DNA from 2 places in the Glutamicibacter sp. JL.03c genome. Region 2 is predicted to be linked to the other one. Evidence: predicted binding sites of a transcription regulator. Region 2 holds the regulator's gene; the other holds the start of a gene.
The links. Region 2 encodes LexA, which represses DNA repair genes until DNA is damaged. Its sites were predicted from a motif close to TCGAACANNTGTTCGA; they were not measured.
Positions count from the first base shown of each region.

Region 1: OF385_RS08435 (DUF6504 family protein) is a predicted target of LexA. The motif match lies at 4,018-4,033, and genes of this name have one in related genera.

Region 1 is NZ_CP107575.1:1,831,331-1,841,040, reverse strand. Features, by position in the region: gene OF385_RS08455 (MBL fold metallo-hydrolase) at 1-616, opposite strand, end outside; gene OF385_RS08450 (S-(hydroxymethyl)mycothiol dehydrogenase) at 616-1,701, opposite strand; gene OF385_RS08445 (cation transporter) at 2,393-3,079, opposite strand; gene cmtR (Cd(II)/Pb(II)-sensing metalloregulatory transcriptional regulator CmtR) at 3,076-3,435, opposite strand; gene OF385_RS08435 (DUF6504 family protein) at 4,073-4,381, shown strand; gene OF385_RS08430 (DNA polymerase III subunit alpha) at 4,418-7,873, shown strand; gene OF385_RS16735 (nucleotidyltransferase family protein) at 7,987-8,505, shown strand; gene OF385_RS08420 (VOC family protein) at 8,512-8,988, opposite strand; gene OF385_RS08415 (hypothetical protein) at 9,024-9,200, opposite strand; gene OF385_RS08410 (MFS transporter) at 9,212-9,710, opposite strand, start outside.
Region 2 is NZ_CP107575.1:1,130,055-1,139,764, reverse strand. Features, by position in the region: gene OF385_RS05275 (GNAT family N-acetyltransferase) at 1-301, shown strand, start outside; gene OF385_RS05270 (MFS transporter) at 298-1,635, opposite strand; gene OF385_RS05265 (SseB family protein) at 1,676-2,557, opposite strand; gene priA (bifunctional 1-(5-phosphoribosyl)-5-((5-phosphoribosylamino)methylideneamino)imidazole-4-carboxamide isomerase/phosphoribosylanthranilate isomerase PriA) at 2,778-3,515, opposite strand; gene OF385_RS05255 (hypothetical protein) at 3,541-3,690, opposite strand; gene hisH (imidazole glycerol phosphate synthase subunit HisH) at 3,693-4,328, opposite strand; gene hisB (imidazoleglycerol-phosphate dehydratase HisB) at 4,329-4,949, opposite strand; gene OF385_RS05240 (histidinol-phosphate transaminase) at 4,972-6,078, opposite strand; gene OF385_RS05235 (LysM peptidoglycan-binding domain-containing protein) at 6,161-6,514, opposite strand; gene lexA (transcriptional repressor LexA) at 6,773-7,492, shown strand; gene OF385_RS05225 (glycoside hydrolase family 76 protein) at 7,560-8,597, opposite strand; gene OF385_RS05220 (ATP-dependent DNA helicase) at 8,699-9,710, opposite strand, start outside.

The DNA of each region.
Region 1 (9,710 bases), 700 kb from region 2:
TGATCCATTCCTCCAGGTTCGGTGCCTCGGCGCCGATGGTGGTGGCATCACCGTGACCGGTGTTGACTACGGTCTGCTCCGGCAGGCCCAGTAGCTTGGTTCGGATTGATTCGATAATCGTTTCGAAGCTCGAGTAGCTGCGGCCGGTAGCACCAGGTCCACCGTTAAACAGCGTGTCTCCGCTGAACAACACACCCAGGTCTTCTGCGTAGAAGCAGGTGGAGCCAGGCGAATGCCCAGGGGTGTGCATCGCGGTGAGCGTCGTGCCAGCAATGGTGAAGGTGTCCCCATCGCTGATTTCCGCGTCCACGTCGCGCTCGGGATAAACAGCTTCCCAGAGCATGCGATCCTCCGGGTTGAGGAACAGCGGTGCATCGACAATGTCCGAGAATTCGCCAGCTGCGCGGATGTGGTCATCATGCCCGTGCGTGAGCAGAACTGCCATCACCTCGCGTTCGCCGACGGCTTCCTGGATCTTTTTGATGTCGTGAGCTGGGTCGATGACCATGACCTCTGAATCATCACCGATGATCCAGACATTGTTGTCGACGTCCCAGGTGCCGCCATCCAGGGAAAAGGTTCCGGAAGTGATGACGTTTTCGATGCGTGCGGACATTAGAGTTCCACCACCGAACGCAACACGGTTCCTTCGTGCATCTTGCTGAATGCTTCCTCGATCTGGTCGATGGTGATGCGTTCGGTCACGAAGGAATCCAGATCCAGTCGGCCGAGCTTGTACTGCTCCACCAGCATTGGGAAGTCGTGGCTTGGCAGGCAGTCGCCGTACCAGGAGCTCTTCAGGGAGCCGCCACGGCCAAAGACATCGAGCAATGGCAGTTCCAGCTTCATCTCCGGGGTAGGCACGCCCACGAGCACCACGCGGCCAGCCAAGTCGCGGGCGTAGAACGCCTGCTTGTAGGTTTCCGGGCGGCCTACTGCGTCGATCACCACGTCGGCGCCGAAGCCGCCGGTCAATTCCTGGATCGCTTCCACGGCGTCGACCTTGGAAGAATCAACGGTGTGGGTGGCACCGAACTTCTTGGCGCCCTCCAGCTTGTCCACATTGACGTCCACCGCGATGATGGTGGTTGCGCCGGCCAGCTGGGCGCCGGCGACAGCAGCCGCGCCAACGCCACCGCAGCCGATCACGGCGACGGACTCGCCGCGCCTGACCTCGCCGGTGTTGATGGCAGCGCCGATGCCGGCCATGACACCACAGCCGAGCAGACCCACGGCGGCTGGATCGGCGTCCTCATCCACGATGGTGCACTGGCCGGAATGGACCAGGGTCTTCTCGGCGAAGGAGCCAATGCCCAAAGCAGGGGAAAGCTCGGTGCCATCTTCGAGGGTCATCTTCTGGGTGGCATTGAAGGTGTTGAAGCAGTACTTCGGCTGGCCTTTGGCGCAGGCGCGGCACTGGCCGCAGACTGCGCGCCAGTTCAGGATGACGCGGTCGCCGACCTTGACGTTGGTGACGTTCTTGCCGATCTGGCTGACCACTGCGGTGGACTCGTGGCCCAGCAGGTAGGGGTACTCGTCGCCGATACCGCCGAGCTTGTAGTGCAGGTCGGTGTGGCAGACGCCGGTGGTGAGCACGTCGACGACTACTTCTCCGGGACCTGGGTCCGGAACGATGATGTCGACAACCTCTACGGGTGCGTCCTTGACACGGGAAATAACGGCTTTGACCTTATGAGGCATGGGATTTAACTCCTGGAACGTTTGATGGTTGCTGTCTCGATGCTATCGGTGCGTTCGGTGCGAATCGAGCATTGGGCCGATCATGACCCGGAAGTTTCGCGCAGAGCCTATGCGAACGGGCAATTACTCAGCCCTCATCCGCTTCTTTTGCCGTGGTGCGCAAGATTCCTGCATCCTGTGCGCGAGTTTGTACGGAAAGCGGCGCTTGGATTGCGAGCCAGGGTGCACGCGCCGCATTGATGCAGCGCTCCGGGGGAGCGAAGGCGATATCCGCCAGAACTTATGTCGGGGTGGCTCGTTCCTGGAGGTGGGTGGGGAGCACAGCAAGTGTGCCCCATAAGGCGCATAAACCAGTTGGCTGGCAGTCCTTCAAGTTGCCAAGCAGCAGCAACTGGATAGGTCTTGCCTCAAGACGACCGGGAGGCGAATAATGCAGGGATGTTTCGAGGCGGGCATTGCCCCCCCAGGCAGTCTTGTCATCCCTCGCAAAATGACGGAACTGCCTAGTCGTGCCCTCGAGTCCTGCACTCAATGCAGCCAGATGCCGTTGACCGGCGATGGCCAAGAAGAGCAGTGACAGCACTTGCACGGGTTTTAATGCAGCAGGTCATTTGATCGTGACGGCATTGCCGATTCAACGCCTGGTTAACCGAGGGTCAGCAGTATCTTCATGAACGCAAACTCTCTTGTCTTATTTGGAATCGCAACATGGATCCTTGCAACTGTCAGGGCTATTTTCCCCCGTCAATACCGCGACGGGGGTAGTGCAGCACGTATCCCCGCGCCATGCTTCGATGCCTTCGCGCACTGCTACAAATGCAATTGCTAGCGCGGCCACCGAATCGGCCCACGCCCAACCCAACAGGCTGTTGAGTAGCAAACCGACCAGCAGAGCCACCGACAGGTAAGAGCAAATGAGAGTTTGTTTCGAATCGGCTATTGCCGAGGCCGACCCCAGCTCACGGCCTGTTCGACGTTCAAGCAAGCTCAGAAAAGGCATGACCGATAAACTCACTGCGGCCAGGATGATCCCCGCAATGGAGTGTTCTGGTTCCCTGATGCCAGTCAGGGAAAGCGCCGCGTCAACAGAAACATAGGCAGCTAATGCGAAGAACGAGATAGCGATAACTCGCAGGGCTGTTTTTTCTCGCCCCTCGGGATCGGGTGCAGCGAACTGCCAAGCGATGGCGGCAGCTGAGAGCACTTCAACAATCGAGTCAAGTCCAAAGCCGACTAGCGCGGCTGATGATGCCACGCCGCCAGCGATGAGGGCAACCACCGCTTCGATAACGTTCCAGGTGATAGTGATTGCCACGATCACGCGAATGCGCCGTTGCAGAACATTTCGGCGCGCTGGAGTCAGAAGTGCCAGGTTCATGGATTTTCCTTTGGGGTGCAGCAACCTGGAACAGTGCAAGAAACATCAATGCACGGCGCGCTGTTGTCAATCGCTAGCGTCACGTCAACCAAGGCAATCAACGCGGCAGCCAAATGAGGATCAGCAATTTCATAACGTGTTTGCCGTCCCTCGACTTCAGCGACGACAATTCCGCACCCGCGTAGGCACGCCAGATGATTCGAAACATTCGTGCGTGTCAGTCCAAGATCGCGGGCTAGCTGGGCAGGATAGCCCGGTTTCTCCAGTAAGGACAGGAGGATGCGGGAACGAGTGGAATCAGCCAGTGCCCGCCCTAGGCGGTTCATCACGTCCACGCGATTTGAAATGGTCAGCATGTAATGACTATACACTGGGTGATGACTATATGCCCGGCACCTAGATGCAATGCCCTTGGACGTTGAATACGCGTGGCGCACCTGAGTGGCAAAAAGAAGAACCCGATGGGTCTGATCCCAGAGGGCTGCGCTCCTAATCTCCGCGGGAAACGCAACTGGATCCGCCATTTCTCGGTGCAATTAACCGCCAAACGAAATCAAAAGTCACAGCCGATCCCTGCGGGCGAGGACTTCGTCAATGATTATTGCTTTCTGCGCCATTCCCGGATGGCAAGGCGTCATGGGTTTGCTTCACCGGTCCATGAGCAAAAATTGGTCGATGGCCTTCGCGACGCGACTGGCCGAGATTCCCTTTATGGCTGTTTGACTATTCCTTCGCACGCAGGGGTTCGCTCCTGACCAGATCAGCCAAGTGTGAGTGTTTTATTTGATAGTCCCCATTAGGAGCTACCTTGGAACGCACGAGAAGCAGCGGGGCAACAAGGACTCATGTCCCGCTCTTCGGGTAAGGGGCTGCGGTTTGCCCTTGAATGCACCCGGCTGACCCAAACTGTCGGTGCGTTTGACTAGTGTAACTGTCATTCGAATACGTGTTCGAATAGAATGGTTCTATTAGGTAAGGAGTGCACACGTGGGGATGTTCACCGAGTTAATCGAGGTTGCCTGTGCGGCGAACGGAATGCCGTTGCGCGTGAGGTGGCAAGGGCAGGACTATCGCCTGGCTGCCGAACCTCAACGCTGGTTCGAGCGCCGCAAATGGTGGGACGAAAACCTGCGGATTCCGCGTGGAATCGGCGCAGGAATCGCCGACTATGAGATGTGGCGGCTGCAACTGGTTGCGGTGCGCGGCCCCCGGCAGGTGCACAGCGTTGACGTCAGTTTTGACGCGCAAACCGAACGCTGGCGACTGGTGCGTGTGCATGAGTCCCTGGCTCGCAGCGCCTAGGCTGACGGCAGGGGAACATATCTTCGAAGGACCGCAATGAGCTTCACCCATTTGAATGTCAGTTCTTCCTATAGCGCCCACTATGGGGTGTCGCACCCGCGCGCCCTGGCGCAAGCAGCCAAAGCGCACGGCGCACAGATGCTGGCGCTGACCGACCGGGATGGGCTGTATGGCGCGGTTAAGCACGTGGCGGCCTGCATGGCTGAAGGGCTGGCACCGATCCTCGGAGTCAACCTCGCGGTGCTCGACTCTGCCGGAGAAACCCTCGGAAGAATCACCCTGCTGGCTCGCGGAGGCTGTGCAGGAGCTGGCTACGCTGCCTTATGCCGGGCAATTACCCTCGCGCACAGCACGGCGCATGGCGTCCCCGGACTGAGCGCCCGGCAGGTTGCTCAATTAGGCCGCAGCGGCAATCTGATAATCCTGCTCGGCGGCGAATCCGACGTAGCCAGAGCGATTCTCAAGGGAAAATACACCCAAGCGCGTACCCTCATGGCCGATTGGAAAAAGCGGGTGGGGAAGATGCTGCGGGTCGAGATCACCACCTACCTCTCGTCGCACGGTTCGCGCTATAGCCTCGGCGAGGCCGCGCGCATGTTGCGCTATGCCCACGAATGGCAGATCAAAACCGTGCTCACCAACGCGGTGCGCTACGTAGATCCCGACGGAGCTGTCACCGCGGATATTCTTGACTCCGCGCGCACCCTGCACAGCTTGAAAAACCTGGACTCCTGCCAGCCCAATGGCCAGGGCTGGCTCAAAACCCCGCAGCAGATGCACCAGTTGGCCACCGAAATCGGCAATGCCACCGAGCGGCATTGGGCCCATCAGATGCTGCGCGATACCGAACAGCTCGCCCGATGGGCAGCCATGGACCCCGTCGCAGACCTCGGCTGGAAGAAGCCGGTGATCCCTGAGGCGAAAGTCATCGGACTCTACCGGCCAGCCATGCAGGAACTGACCGAACGCGTCTACGCTGCGGTCCCGCGCCTGCTGCCTGATACCGACCGATGCCTGATTGAAAAACAGCTGAACCTCGAGCTGGGCGTGATCCAGCGACTGGACTTCGCCGGCTACTTCCTCACCGTGGCCGAAACCGTCAACCTCATCACCGAGATGGGGGTACGCGTCGCGGCCCGCGGTTCGGGTGCCTCCTCGTTGGTGAACTACCTGCTGGGTATCAGCCAGGTGAATCCTCTAGCTCACGACCTCGTGTTCGAACGCTTCCTGTCAGACACTCGAACCACTTTGCCTGATATCGACATCGACGTGGAATCAGCCCGCCGCCACGAGATCTATCACAAGATCTTCTCCACCTTCGGAGAAGAACGCGTCAGCCTGATGAGCATGCAGAACGCCTACCGGGCCCGCGGCGCAGTACGCGATGCAGGATCCGCCCTTGGCATCGAACAAGAGCAGGTAGACGAAATCGCCAAGCAGCTCTGGCGCTTCTCCGCCTCCTCATTCCGCGAAGCGCTCACCGAGAAACCCGAACTGGCCGCCCTGGCCGAGCGCATCACCGATGACACGCAGCTCGATATCCTCATCGACGCCACCGAGCGCCTGGACCGGCTGCCCCGGCATATTTCCATGCATCCCTGCGGGGTGATCCTCTCCGACGCGAGCCTGCTGGACCGCACCCCGGTCCAGCCCTCGGGCATCGGGCTGCAGATGAGCCAATTCGACAAGCACGACATGGACCTGATGGGCTTGATTAAGCTCGACGTGCTCGGGGTGCGCATGCAATCAGCCATCGCCTACACGCTCGAGGAGATCGCCCGCCTGCACCCGAGCAAAGAGCAGGCAGCTCGCGCCGGCGGGCATGCCGACGACAGCTACATCGACGCCACCGGAGTGATCGACCTGGCCAGGGTGCCGCTGGATGACGAACCCACCTTCGAATTGATCCGCTCCACCCATACGCTGGGCTGCTTCCAGATCGAATCCCCGGGGCAGCGCGAACTGGTCGGCAAGCTCGCGCCCCGCGAATTCAACGACCTGATCATTGACATCTCCCTGTTCCGCCCGGGTCCCATGCAATCGAATATGGTCAAGCCCTACCTGGAACACCGCCACGGCTTCGCCCCCGAGCAGTTCCTGCACCCGGACCTGAAGCCAGCGCTCGCCGAAACCCACGGGGTCACCGTCTTCCACGAGCAGATCCTGCGCATCCTGCACGTGATGACCGGCTGCACTCTGGGGATGGCCGATGTCTATCGGCGGCTGCTCGGCAATCCCGAGAAGGAACCAGCAGTGGAACGCTATGTGCGCATCGAAGCAACTAAGCGCGGTTATAGCCAGGAGACGATCGACAAGGTCTGGAAGGTGCTGGCCGGTTTCGGATCCTTCGGATTCTGCAAAGCCCACGGGGCTGCCTTTGCCGTACCCACCTACCACTCGGCCTGGCTCAAGGCGCATCACCCCGAGGCCTTCCTTGCCGGGATCTGGGAACACGACCCGGGGATGTATCCCAAGCGGCTGCTGGTCTCCGAAGCCCGCCGCATGGGCGTTCCCATCCTCCCACTGGATATCAATCGCTCCACGGGGCACTATCGAGTCGAACGAGTTTTCGAATCTGCTCCTTCGAAGCTCCCAGTGGTGCCCCGCGCACCCAGCTCGCTGCGTCCCGGACGCTATGGAATCCGCCTGGCCTTCCGCGATATCCACCAGATGAGCGAACGCGAAGTGCAACGCCTCGTGGCCGGCCAGCCCTACGAGCACCTTGCCGATGTCCGAGCCCGCGCAGGACTCTCGCGCCGTACCTACCAGAATCTTGCAGCCCTCGGAGTCTTCGATTCCCTGCTTGCAGGAACCTCACGTGCCGACACCATCGCCCATACCCAATCCATGGCGCATAGCTCCCTTCCGGCCAAATACCGTCCGGGACCCGGACAGCTGGCCCTCGACCTTGGGAAAATCGAACACATCAAAGCCACGGGGATTGAGCTGGAACCTGCCGAAGTAGTACGTACCGAACTGGACCTGATGCACTTGGATGCCAGCGAGCACCTGATCTCCTCCTACCGGCAACGCCTGGCGCATCTGCCCATGACCCAAGCGGCCGAGTTGCTGCACTTGCGCAACGGAACCGAAGTGCTGGTCGCCGGGGTACGCGTGGCCACACAGACTCCTCCCATGAGAGGTGGAAAGCGAGTGGTCTTCATTTCCGTGGATGACGGCACCGGCTGCATCGATGCCACTTTCTTCGATGACACGCAGCAACGCACCGGGCCGCTGCTTTTCTCCACCCGCATGCTGCTCATCCACGGGGTCACCCGGCGTACCGGGCCACGCGGCATTTCCTTGCAGGCGCTGAACGCCTGGGACCTGCATCAGCCAGAAACGCTGCCTGCGGCCGGATACCTTGAAGAGCAGAGCCGGCCGCAACCCAGCTATCGGCCAAAATTCGCCGAGGGGGCACCCAAGAGCGAAAGCCTTGGTGAACTCGCCAAGCGCATGGAAGCTGAAGGGCTGGATCAGCGCGGAGCCTGATGAACTAGCCCGCAGGCAGGGCTTTCCCTGCAGCTACATTGGTCCAATAAGGCAGATACCTGATTTTTGGGGCAACCACCGGTGAGCACACAAGATGAAAAACTTTTCCTAACCTGCGTCCAAGCCAACCCGATCAACCGGCAAATACTCCAGCTCGCCCGCAGCTCCGCCTCTCTGACTGGTGGCTGACTACAGGTGAGCTATTCCAAACGGTATGGAACGTACTGGAAGGCAAAGACCCGCAAAACGGGATTCGCGACTACGACTTCTTCTACTTCGACGAAGACACGTCCTATAAGGCGGGAGATGCAGTCATTCGCCGTGCAAAAGAACTCTTCAAGGACATCGACGCAGAAATCGAAGTCCGCAATGAAGCACGCGTCCACATTTGGTACGAAGGGCACTTCGGGGTTCCAGCTATTCCAGTCGCCAGCGATGCGAATGGGCAGATTAGCACCTATGCGCCATATGGATTTGCAAATTTATTCGCCCGGAGGATCATTCCGAATCCAGTGCTCGCGCCCCGGAACGTGTATGAAGCCAAGACCAAACGGTGGTTATCACAGTGGCCGTCACTTACCGCTGAACCCTGGCCTGAGAGGAAACCAAGTACGAACATAACTGACGACTGATAATTCTCAAACCGAGGAAACATGCCCGTCGGCATCAATGACAAACGACGGATTATGCACAAAATCCCAGCGGAAGCCATCCGGATCGGCCACGCAGGCGCTCTTGCCACCCCAAGGCTGCACGGTGGGCACGGTGATCGACGTTGCTCCCGCCTCAAGCGCTCGCCGGTAGTGGTGATCCACTTCCGCATCCGAGTGCACGTTATGCCCAAGCGAGATCGGCGGTGCCAACGGGCCGTGCCCGACATCGCCGTACTCGCTGGGCATCTGTTTCACGTCCCACAGAGCGAGCATCAAACCATATCCGGCGCGGACAAAGGCGATTTCCGGGTGGGCTGGCTGCACCAGCTCAAACCCCAGGCCCTCGGTGTAGAACTTGGTGGAAGCGCCGACATCGCGCACGCCGAGGGTAATGGCGCTGATGACGGGTGGGGCCGGCTTGTTCATATTCCTAGGGTAGGAGCGGTTGAAAATGAAAGCCATGGAATCGAGGATCTTTCAAGACTTTTCCTGCGTCCCTATAAATAGATCCATTGCTCATTGCGCAGCGCTTGATGCCGCATTCGGGCAGCCGCCTCGCTGTTCTGGCGCTCCAACGCAGAGGCATGGCGGTAACGCTTTTCACTGCTGAACATGCGTTTGAGGGCTGATCGCTTGAGCCGGGATTCACCGGGTGCAGTGGGATCGGAAATCACTTCGGGTACTCCTATTCGGTGGGTGCCGCAGGGGCGGGGGACTTCTGGGAGCCATCGGAACTGGCGCGTTCAATCGGTGCTGGAGATGCGGCAGCAACCCAATGCTCGGGGCGAGGGATCCCTCGGACCTGTGGCGAAAGCCAGGCCAAGATGGCAGCCAAGGAAACCAATGCTCCGAAAAAGATGAGTGTCGGGCCCATGCCAACCCACTCCAAGCCGAGCCCGGTGGCCAGCGGTGCCAAAGGCAAGGCGGCCAGGGCCATGAAGGTAATCAAGGAATTCGCTCGCCCGGACATGTCCTGGGGGACGCATGCCATGAAGTATCCGCCGACTGCGGCGTTGAGCGCGGGGACGCTCAGGAGACTGAGCAGCAGCATGGAGCCCATCCACAACAGGTTCGTGTTAAACCCGATGAGGAGCATGGCGGCGCCAAGAAGAGTGAGGCAATTGCAAGCCAGAAGCCCGCTGCGGAATTTTTCAATGAGCGAGGTCGCCGCCAGCGAGCCGATA
Region 2 (9,710 bases):
GGGGCTATGGTTCCACGACGCCCGCCACGGACGGGCAAGCATCGGCTACTGGGTGGGACCGGGGCATCGCCGGCAAGGCATTGCCAGCTGCGCCCTGGGCATCCTCGCGGATTGGGCTCTGGAATATCCAGGCATCCATCGTGTCGAGTTGTACGTCGAACCGTGGAACGTAGGGTCCTGGCGCGCTGCCGAACGCTGCGGGTTCCAACGCGAAGGGTTGTTGCGCCGGTGGGAGCTGATCGGCAACGAGCCAAAGGACATGTACATGTACTCGCGCATCGCCCAGCGGGTGCAGAACTAGGCAGTGGTTTCCCAGCGCTGGCGGCGCGAGCGGCGCACGCGACGGCGAATTTGCTGCGCCACCAAGGCTGACAACACCACGATGGCCGCCATGATGCCAATACCGACAAAGGCATAAGCCGGACCCACGTTGTCTACGAACAACCCGGTGACCGGCGAACCCAAGGCGGTGCCGGCAGTCATCGCCGATCCGTACCAGCCCATGGCCTCGCCGCGGCGCTTCTCAGCCACCAGATCGGTGAGCCATTCCGAGGCGGCCGAGAGCGTTGGCGCGCAGAGGAAACCTGGCAGGGCGGAGAACAGGGCCAGCGACCAGGTATCCCAGGCGAAGTACATCGGGATCGTCAAGATCGCCATGAACAACAACAGGAGCAGTGGCGAAATGACACGCTTCATGGAGCCGTAGATCAGACCGCCGATCAGCGATGCGCCGCACCAGAAGAAGAACACCAGCCCCAGCCGGTGGCTTTGCATGGCCGCATCAAGCTCCGCGACAATCGCCACCTCGGTACCGGTGAGCAACATGCCGGCCCCGGCCGAAGCAATGAATACCGCCAAGACGGAGGCGCTGATCCAGCTGAACCGGCTTTTGAATGCCCGGCCTCGTTTCTTGATCCTGGCGCGGGCTGATTTCCAGCCGGCGACAATCAGTTCGCCTTCGACTTCCTGCACGCCAATCGGCGCGGCAGCGATGAAGCTTGCCTCCGCGCCCAGGCGTTCTTCGTGGGCGTTGGCCTGCATGGCGATGGCTTTAGGGTCATCGCTGCGCGTGGGCGGGTTCAGAAGCATCAAGGCCAAGCCGGCCAGTGAGGCGGTGACGCCGATGACGCTCAGTCCGATGACGCTGCTGATCTGCGTGGCGACAATGCCAGCTGTGGCCGGTCCGACAATGAACACCAGCTCCGTGGCCGTGGCATCCAAGGCGAATGCGGTTCGACGTTGCTCACCGGTGGTCATGATGCCAAGCGCCGTGCGCACCACGGAGAATACCGGCAGAGCGAAGAGGCCTCCGACGAAGGCCAGCGGATAGACCCATACGAGTGGTACGTGCGGAATGGTGCACCATACGAAGGTTTCAACGACGACCGAGGGCAGCATAGCCCTGCGCAATCCCCAGGAGTCAACGCGCGCTCCACGCCACGGGGCGCCAATGGCGATACCGAGGGTCATCAGCGCGGTCACCAAGCCGGCCGAGACCCAGCTCTGGTCGAGGTGGTTGACCAGATGAAGCAGCAGGAGCATGCTCAGCGCGGAGTGCGGAAGGCGGGCAATCATGCCGATAAGCAGCAGCATCGCGATCTGCGGCTGACGCAAAATCTGCCAATAGCTTTTCATGCCCGAACTGTTCCTTACTGTTTCAAGGAGCCCGCCGAGATCAACTTGGCGCGCTGTGCAAACTGAGTTCTAGAGAATCCACTGCTTCAGTGAATTCAGTGTTCTGGGACAAGCGTCCCTGAATTGCGCTGGTAATTTCCTGCGCTTGGTTCTGGCTTGTTCCCGGTGCGAAAACAAACTGCAAATTAAGTTCCGGTCCGGAGCCACCGCCTGGAACCATCTGGCCGTCACGTGATCTTGACCCTACTCCCCTGCCGGGGGCTAGCTGCACGGCCTGCAGTTGGCTAAAGCCTTCGGTGGCATCGTGCACGAGATTGGCGATCTGCTGGTTCTGATAGCTCGGAATCCAGTCGACCTGTTTGGCGAGGTTCCAGACCCCCGGTCGTCGCAGGACAAAGGTGAAGTCGCTGCCCGGGTCGAGTACCAGCAGCTGGCATTCTTCGCTGACTGCCGACAGCGCGGCTCGCGGAGCGAAGACCGCCACTGGACGAGCTTCCTTGTGCCAGGCTTGCAGGCGTTCGACGGTGGTAAAGACCGGGAGCGCCATGCGTCCGTCCGGTGCCTTGATTTTCACCAGCGCCATGTCGGCTTCCTTGTCCGAGGCGAATCCGTGATCGGTCATAGCTTCTTCACCCAATTGCGCCACGACGGCAACGAATACTCGCGCGGTGGCCAGGGCCTTGTGGACTTCGGTTTCAGAGCCTTTGCCTTCGCGCAGTCGCGCGAGGGCGGCCATGGTTGGAGCGTCGGCGCTGCCGTCGTCCTTGTCGAAGTTGTGCAGCGGGTTGCCTTCGCCGCTGAGGTCGCGGCCATCCCAACTCTGTCCTGCAGAGTCGGCGGGTGAACCGGCCTGAGCCAGTGCCGCGACAATATGTCCTGGCAGGTGGCGTTTTGGCGCTGATTCAGAATGCTCCGTACTCATACATCCATGCTATCGGTGGTTTTGGGTCTGGTGGAGGGAAGAGTTGATTCTTCTCTCATGAGCTTGAACACCACCGTCAAGGTGTTTCAGATCTTTTTTGCGTCATTCTGCAGGGAACAGCGGAATCGGTAACGGTTGGACGTTGTTCCTGCTTCAGAAAACAGTTGACGGCTTGAAAGCCGTTGGGCTTTCAAGCCGTCAATTGTGTGGCTTGGCGAATCTAGCGACGCCCAGCGACGTCCAATGCTTCTTGCAAGGTGAATTGACCCGAGTACAGAGCCTTGCCCATAATGGCTCCTTCGATTCCTTCAGGCACAAGTTCACGCAGGACACGGAGATCCTCGAGCGATGAGATGCCGCCGGAGGCGACAACAGGCTTGTTGGTCTTGGCGGCGATTTCGCGCAGCAGATCCACGTTCGGCCCGCGAAGGGTGCCATCTTTGGTCACGTCGGTGACGACATAGCGTGCGCAACCGGCATCTTCCAGACGGGCGAGAACATCCCACAGGTCTCCGCCGTCTTTGGTCCAGCCGTGACCTGACAACGTGGTGCCGCGAACGTCCAGGCCCACTGCGATCTTGTCGCCGTGCCGGGCAATAGCCTGCTTGGTCCATTCTGGATTCTCCAGCGCAGCGGTGCCCAAGTTGACCCGGGTGGCGCCAAATTCCAAGGCGCGGTCCAGGGAGGCATCGTCGCGGATGCCACCGGAGAGTTCCACCTTGATATTCAGTTCTTTGGCGATACGCTGCACGATCTCGACGTTGCTGCCGCGGTCGAACGCCGCGTCCAAGTCAACGAGGTGAAGCCATTCGGCACCGGCGTTCTGCCAGGAAAGCGCCGCTTCCAGCGGGTCGCCGTAGCCGGTTTCGGATCCGGCCTCGCCCTGTACCAGTCGAACGGCTTGTCCCCCGGCGATGTCTACTGCAGGCAATAGTTCGAGAATTGGTTGCTCGCTCATGATGTCCTTAGTGAAGTAATGATTTTTAGAGGGTCAAGACCCATGCGGCAATAATGCTCATAGCCGCGAGTACCCATAGCGCGATAACCCATGAAATATGGGCCTTCTGGCTTTTGAGCGAGATCGCTCCACCTGCCAGAAATGCGCCGACGAACCCAAGCACGATGGTCCACATGCTTACAAGGTGCCCAACCAGTTGCGCAGAAGCTGCGCGCCGGCTTCCCCGGATTTTTCCGGATGGAACTGCACCGCCGAGAGCGGGCCGTTTTCCACTGCCGCGACAAAAGGCGTCCCATGGGTGCTCCACGTAACTTGCGGTGGAGTCATCGCTGGCTGAGTCACATCGAATTCCCACTTCTGCACGGCGTAGGAGTGCACAAAGTAAAAACGCTCGTTCTCAACGCCGGCGAATAGCTTGCTGCTTTCTGGCGGCTGAACGGTATTCCATCCCATATGCGGGATGACATCGGACTTCAGACGCTCCACGGTGCCGGGCCATTCGCCGATACCGGCGGTCTTGACTCCGTGCTCAACGCCTTCCTCGAAGAAGACCTGGTGGCCAACGCAGATTCCCAATACCGGTTGCCCACCAGCAATGCGGCGGCCGATCCAGCGCAGTGCGCCGATCTTGGTCAGCTGTTCCATCACCGAAGCGTAGGCGCCAACGCCGGGGACAACGAGCCCATCCGCATTCATGACCTTCTCTGGGTCCGCGGTCAGTTCAACCGAGGCACCTGCGGCTTCGAGCGCTCGTACCGCAGAACGGACGTTGCCCGAACCGTAGTCGAAAACAACTACATTCTTCTGTCCCACTTACAGTGCACCTTTCGTGGATGGAATCTTGTCGCCCATGCGTTCGTCGAACTCGACAGCTTCGCGCAGTGCTCGTGCAAAGGACTTGAATTGGGCCTCGACAATATGATGAGGATCGCGGCCCGATAGCACCTCGATATGTGCACAAATTTGTGCGTGGAAGGTGATGGCTTCGAAGACGTGGCGAGTCATCGAGCCAGTGAAGTGGCCGCCGATCAAATGGTATTCCTGCCCTGCCGGTTCACCGGAGTGAACCAGGTATGGGCGGCCCGAAACGTCCACGACCGAGCGCGCGAGCGCTTCATCCAAAGGAGCGTATGCGGTGCCGAAGCGTCGGATTCCCGCCTTGTTGCCCAGGGCTACGCGCAGCACTTCGCCAATAGTGATCGCGGTGTCTTCGACGGTGTGGTGCACGTCGATGTGGGTATCACCCGTGGCTCGGACTGTCAGGTCGATCAGGGAGTGCTTCGACAGCGCGGTGAGCATGTGGTCGTAGAACGGCACCGAAGTGCTGATCTCTGACACGCCGGTGCCGTCGAGATCTAGTTCCACGAATACAGACGATTCGCTGGTGACGCGTTCCATGCGGGCGCGACGTGCGCCAATCAATTCGGCAGACATGTCTTCCTTCGCTTGTTCTTGCTTACTTTTCCGCGCCGAGCAGCTCGGCTAGGCGATTCAAGAACGCAGTAGTTTCTGATTCGGTTCCGGCAGTTACACGCAGAGTCCCCGGGATCCCATTGTCGCGGACAATAATGCCAGCTTCCAATAGGCCTTCCCATACCGCGTGAGGGTTCTCCAGCCCGCTGAAGAAGACGAAATTGGAGTCTGAGACTGAAGGATTGAGCCCCAGCTCTTTGAGACGGACAACAATTCGGTCTCGCTGGGACTTAATGTCTTCTACCTGGGCCAGCAAAAGATCAATGTTTTTCAGCGCCGCAATTGCTGTTGCCTGGGTGACAGCCGACAGGTGGTAAGGCAATCGCACGAGGCGGATCGCATCGGTGACTTCGGGCGCTGCTGCGAGGTATCCAACGCGGGCGCCGGCCAGGCCGAAGGCCTTGGACATGGTCCGCGAGACGATCAGGCGCTGCCGTCCTTCAAGCAGGGTCAGCGCTGATTTTGTGCTCGACAGGGAAAATTCGGCGTAGGCCTCATCCACAATGACCATGCCGTTGTGCTCGCTCATGGCATCGTAGACAGCGGTGATCACGTCGAGGCCGAGCGCAGTACCTGTGGGGTTGTTGGGGGAACACAGGAAGACGATGTTCGGCTTGTGTTCGCGGACCTGTTGCGCGGCTGATTCTGCGGAGAGGGTGAAGTCCTCTGAACGTTCGCCGGCGATGTAAGCCGTATCAGTCCCGCTAGCGAGCAACGGATACATGGAATAGGTAGGGCCGAAGCTCATGAGGCTCCGCCCAGGTCCGCCAAAGGCTTGTAGGATCTGCTGCAGGATTTCATTGGATCCGTTCGCCGCCCAGATATTCTCGGCGGTCAGGGAATGACCGAGATAATCGGCAAGAAGTTCTCGCAGTTCGGTGAATTCACGATCTGGATATCTGTTCAGGCTAGTCGCCGCTTTAGCGACTTCCTGCGCAATGGCTTCTACGACAGTTTGAGGAAGCGGATGGGTGTTCTCGTTGACATTCAGCTGGATGGGCACGTCGATTTGCGGTGCGCCATATGGGGATAGCCCGCGGAGATTCTCACGCAAGGGCAGCTGACTCAAAAGTTCACTGCGGTCATTCACGCAATTAGTCTACGTGGGGACCAGCTTCGCGGGTGAATCCGCTACGAGTGAAGGTAACAATCCCCCGACTCACTTCGAGTCCTTAGCCAGCGAGGACTGGAATCGACAGCGAGTCGCCCACGTGGATTTCGCTCCCCTGCAGGGAATTGAGTTCCGAGATGTGGTTGACTGCCGAAGTGACGTCATAGCCCTGCGAGTACTCCTTGGCAAGGCTCCAGACGGTGTCACCAGGAATAACAGTCACGTCAATTGTTTCGACACCCGTTGGCAGTTCAGAGGATGCGTGAGCATTGGAGGCAAACATCGAGAAGAAGAATGCGGCTGCAACAGTGAGTGCAAATACGGGAATGCCTACCAATACCGCCCAACCACGGCGGTTGATGCGGATCTTCATTGGAGTCCGGGTTTGATTTGAGTCAAGCGCGACAGTTGCCATGACCTTATCTCCTCAAGTTTATCGAGTGGTGCGAAGTTGTATTCGATATCTACGCTTCGAAGAAGTGTTCGAAACTAGTACATCTGTTCTAACAGAGCTTCGTCCGACTTGTCCAGAAGTTTTCGAACAAATCTTTGAAAGAAGCTCGCTTATCCACTAAGATTTCGAAGTAGACGAGCAATGAAAACATCACACCATCTGGCTCCGACAGTTTGGACCACTGAACTTTCGTCAGATAGCTAGGGAAGGCAAAATCTCATGTCAGCTTCACAACGCACTCCCCGATCGAATGCACGCTCGCTGACGATTCGCCAAAAGAAGATCCTGGAAACCATCCAGCGAGCAATCGGCAAGAACGGCTATCCACCATCCATGCGTGAGATTGGCGACTCTGTAGGACTCAAGAGCCTCTCAAGCGTCACTCACCAGTTGAGCCAGCTCGAAAAGCTTGGATACATTCGCCGAGATCCACGCCGTCCGCGCGCCATGGAAATTCTGTTGCCACTACAGCTCGCGGATGATGCAGAGAATCCGGCGACCGCAGAGGCTGCTGACACCAAGGCCGCCGAGGATGCGATGGTGATCGAGCTCAGCACGTCCGCTGACACCACGATGGTCCCACTGGTAGGACGAATCGCCGCCGGTGGTCCGATCCTTGCCGATCAGTCCGTTGAAGATGTTTTCTCGTTGCCTCGCCAGTTGGTCGGACACGGCGAACTATTCATGCTCAAGGTTTCTGGTGATTCCATGGTTGATGCAGCCATCTGTGATGGGGACTGGGTGGTCGTCCGACGTCAGCAAAATGCAGAGAACGGTGATATCGTCGCTGCGCTGCTCGATGAGGAAGCTACCGTCAAGACCTTCCGGCAGCGCGATGGGCACACCTGGCTGCTTCCGCAGAACTCGCGCTACGAGCCGATTCTTGGCGATGCTGCAAAGATCATGGGTCGTGTTGTTTCCGTGATGCGCTCGCTCTAACCACATCTCAAAACGGCGCCGATGCATGAGCATCGGCGCCGTTTCCGTGTTTGCTATCTACAGGTTTTCACTTCGAATCGCATCGATCCGCAGCGCTGAAGACCATCCATCGCTGAACTGCTGCTGAGAGCCGCCGGGGCTCGTCATCGACAAGACTGCCTGCGGTTGACGAAATCATCTGCTGAGCCATATCTCGAACTTCATGATCCAAGCGCTCGTCATTCACGCACAGGGCCAAATAGCGGCAGAGAATTCCGGCAAACAGATTACCGTCTCCTCCTCCGTTTACCGGCAGAATCCCGGATTCATCAGCCAGGTGCCGACGAGTAGCCCGAACCAGCGTTGCGGCGTGGTCCAAATCGACGGCAGTGCCCAGCTCAAGCAACGCTCCAAGTATTGGCCCCTGGTTGTAGGTGTACAGCGCTTCTTCCATCTTGTGCCCTGAGGAAGTAATTCGCAGTCCGTCCAAATACAGTCCCTGGTGGCCGCTAAAAAGCTTAGTCCGCATCCAGTCGAGGAGCCTTCGGGACTGATCGCGGTCACCGCTGCGCGCGAAAAATAGCGCGGCCGGAGCATTGGCCGGAACATTCTTGAAGTCTCGCTTACGCGACCAGTACAGGCCACCGTCCAAGACGTCATCAATGCCGCCTTCGAGTTGCTTGCGCAAGGTTGTCACGGCCTGTTTGGCACGGCGATGGCTGCGTCCTTCAACCTGTCGCGAAAAACCAACCAGCCGTTGGCAAGCCAAAGCCAGCCATGCCATATCGTCAAAGAAATAGTTGGGGAGTACCCCGAAGTTCCGCACTCGGATGCCAGCCAGCAAGTCTTTGGCCCGGCGTAATTCGTTCTGGGCAGCACCGTGGTCGCCATCGGCCAAATAAGCCAACCCGTCATCGATTATGGCATCCAAGTAGTGGGCCTGCCACCAGTAGTTCCACTCAACAAACGGATGCGAAAAACCGTTGATATCGCTGAGCATGCTTCCGTCGCGCAACTGGTGCCGAAGACTATACGGACGGCCGATCCACGTACCTGGCAGGCTAAATAGCCTATGGCCAAAACGGGCGTGCGTATCTTCGGCCGCGGCACGCGCCAGCTCCTTCATGGACTTCATCTTGCCTTCCGGTTCTCGGACTTCCCCGTGGCACAGACATTAGTACACTCAGCTAGCCATGGACACCAGATTCGGGGCCCACAAGCTGAAGCCTACTTTTCAGCGGGCTTCAACCGCTCCAGAACCCCGGAGATAACCTTCTTGTCCACGGTCGGCCACATCGGAGGCAGAGTAGCCTTCAGGAAGCTGCCATAACGCGCCGTAGCCATTCGCGAATCAAGGATGGCAACCACGCCACGGTCGTTGACCGAACGGATCAATCGACCGGCTCCCTGAGCTAAGCGAATCGCGGCATGCGTGGCAGAGACCTGCATGAATCCATTGCCACCATGTTTGGCGACGTCCTCGGTTCGAGCCTTCGAAATTGGATCGTCAGGTCTCGGGAATGGAATCTTGTCGATGATGACCAAACGGCAGGAATCCCCTGGAACATCGACTCCCTGCCACAGCGTCATCGTGCCGAAAAGACAGGTATCGCGCTCGGCCGCAAACTGCTCCACCAAGGATTTCATGCTCGCTTCGCCCTGGCACAAGATGTCTACGTCCAGGCGCTCCCGCAAAATGCTTGCAGCTTCTTCAGCCGAACGCTTCGATGTGAAGAGCGCCAAAGCTCCACCACCGGACGCTTTGATCAGATCTTCAATTTCGTCCAGCGTCTCGGCTGCGAGTTGGCGGCCCGGTTTTGGCAGGTGCTTGGCGACGTACAAGATGCCCTGCTTCGGATAATCAAATGGGCTGCCCACATCAACACCGGTCCATGACGGAGCGCCGGCCCCCATCAGCCCTAGCGAACCGGCCACCGCATCAAACTGGGATCCGATGGCCAAGGTCGCGCTGGTGAGCACCACGGTACGGCCATCAAAAAGGCCTTCGCGGAGTTTTCCTGCCACCGATAGCGGTGCTACGTTCAACGTTGCAGGTTGGGACTCTTCCGCCTCAACATAGCCACGGCCTTCGACAAATTCCCGAGGGCGCGTCGTATAGAGAACTTCTCGTCGTTCTTCGGATTCAAGCATTCGAATGGCGTCATCCATGACGGCCTGCAGCTGGGAGCGTGCCGTCTGACGTCCGCCGTCAGCAGGCGCATTGGCTTCTGGCTTGGAC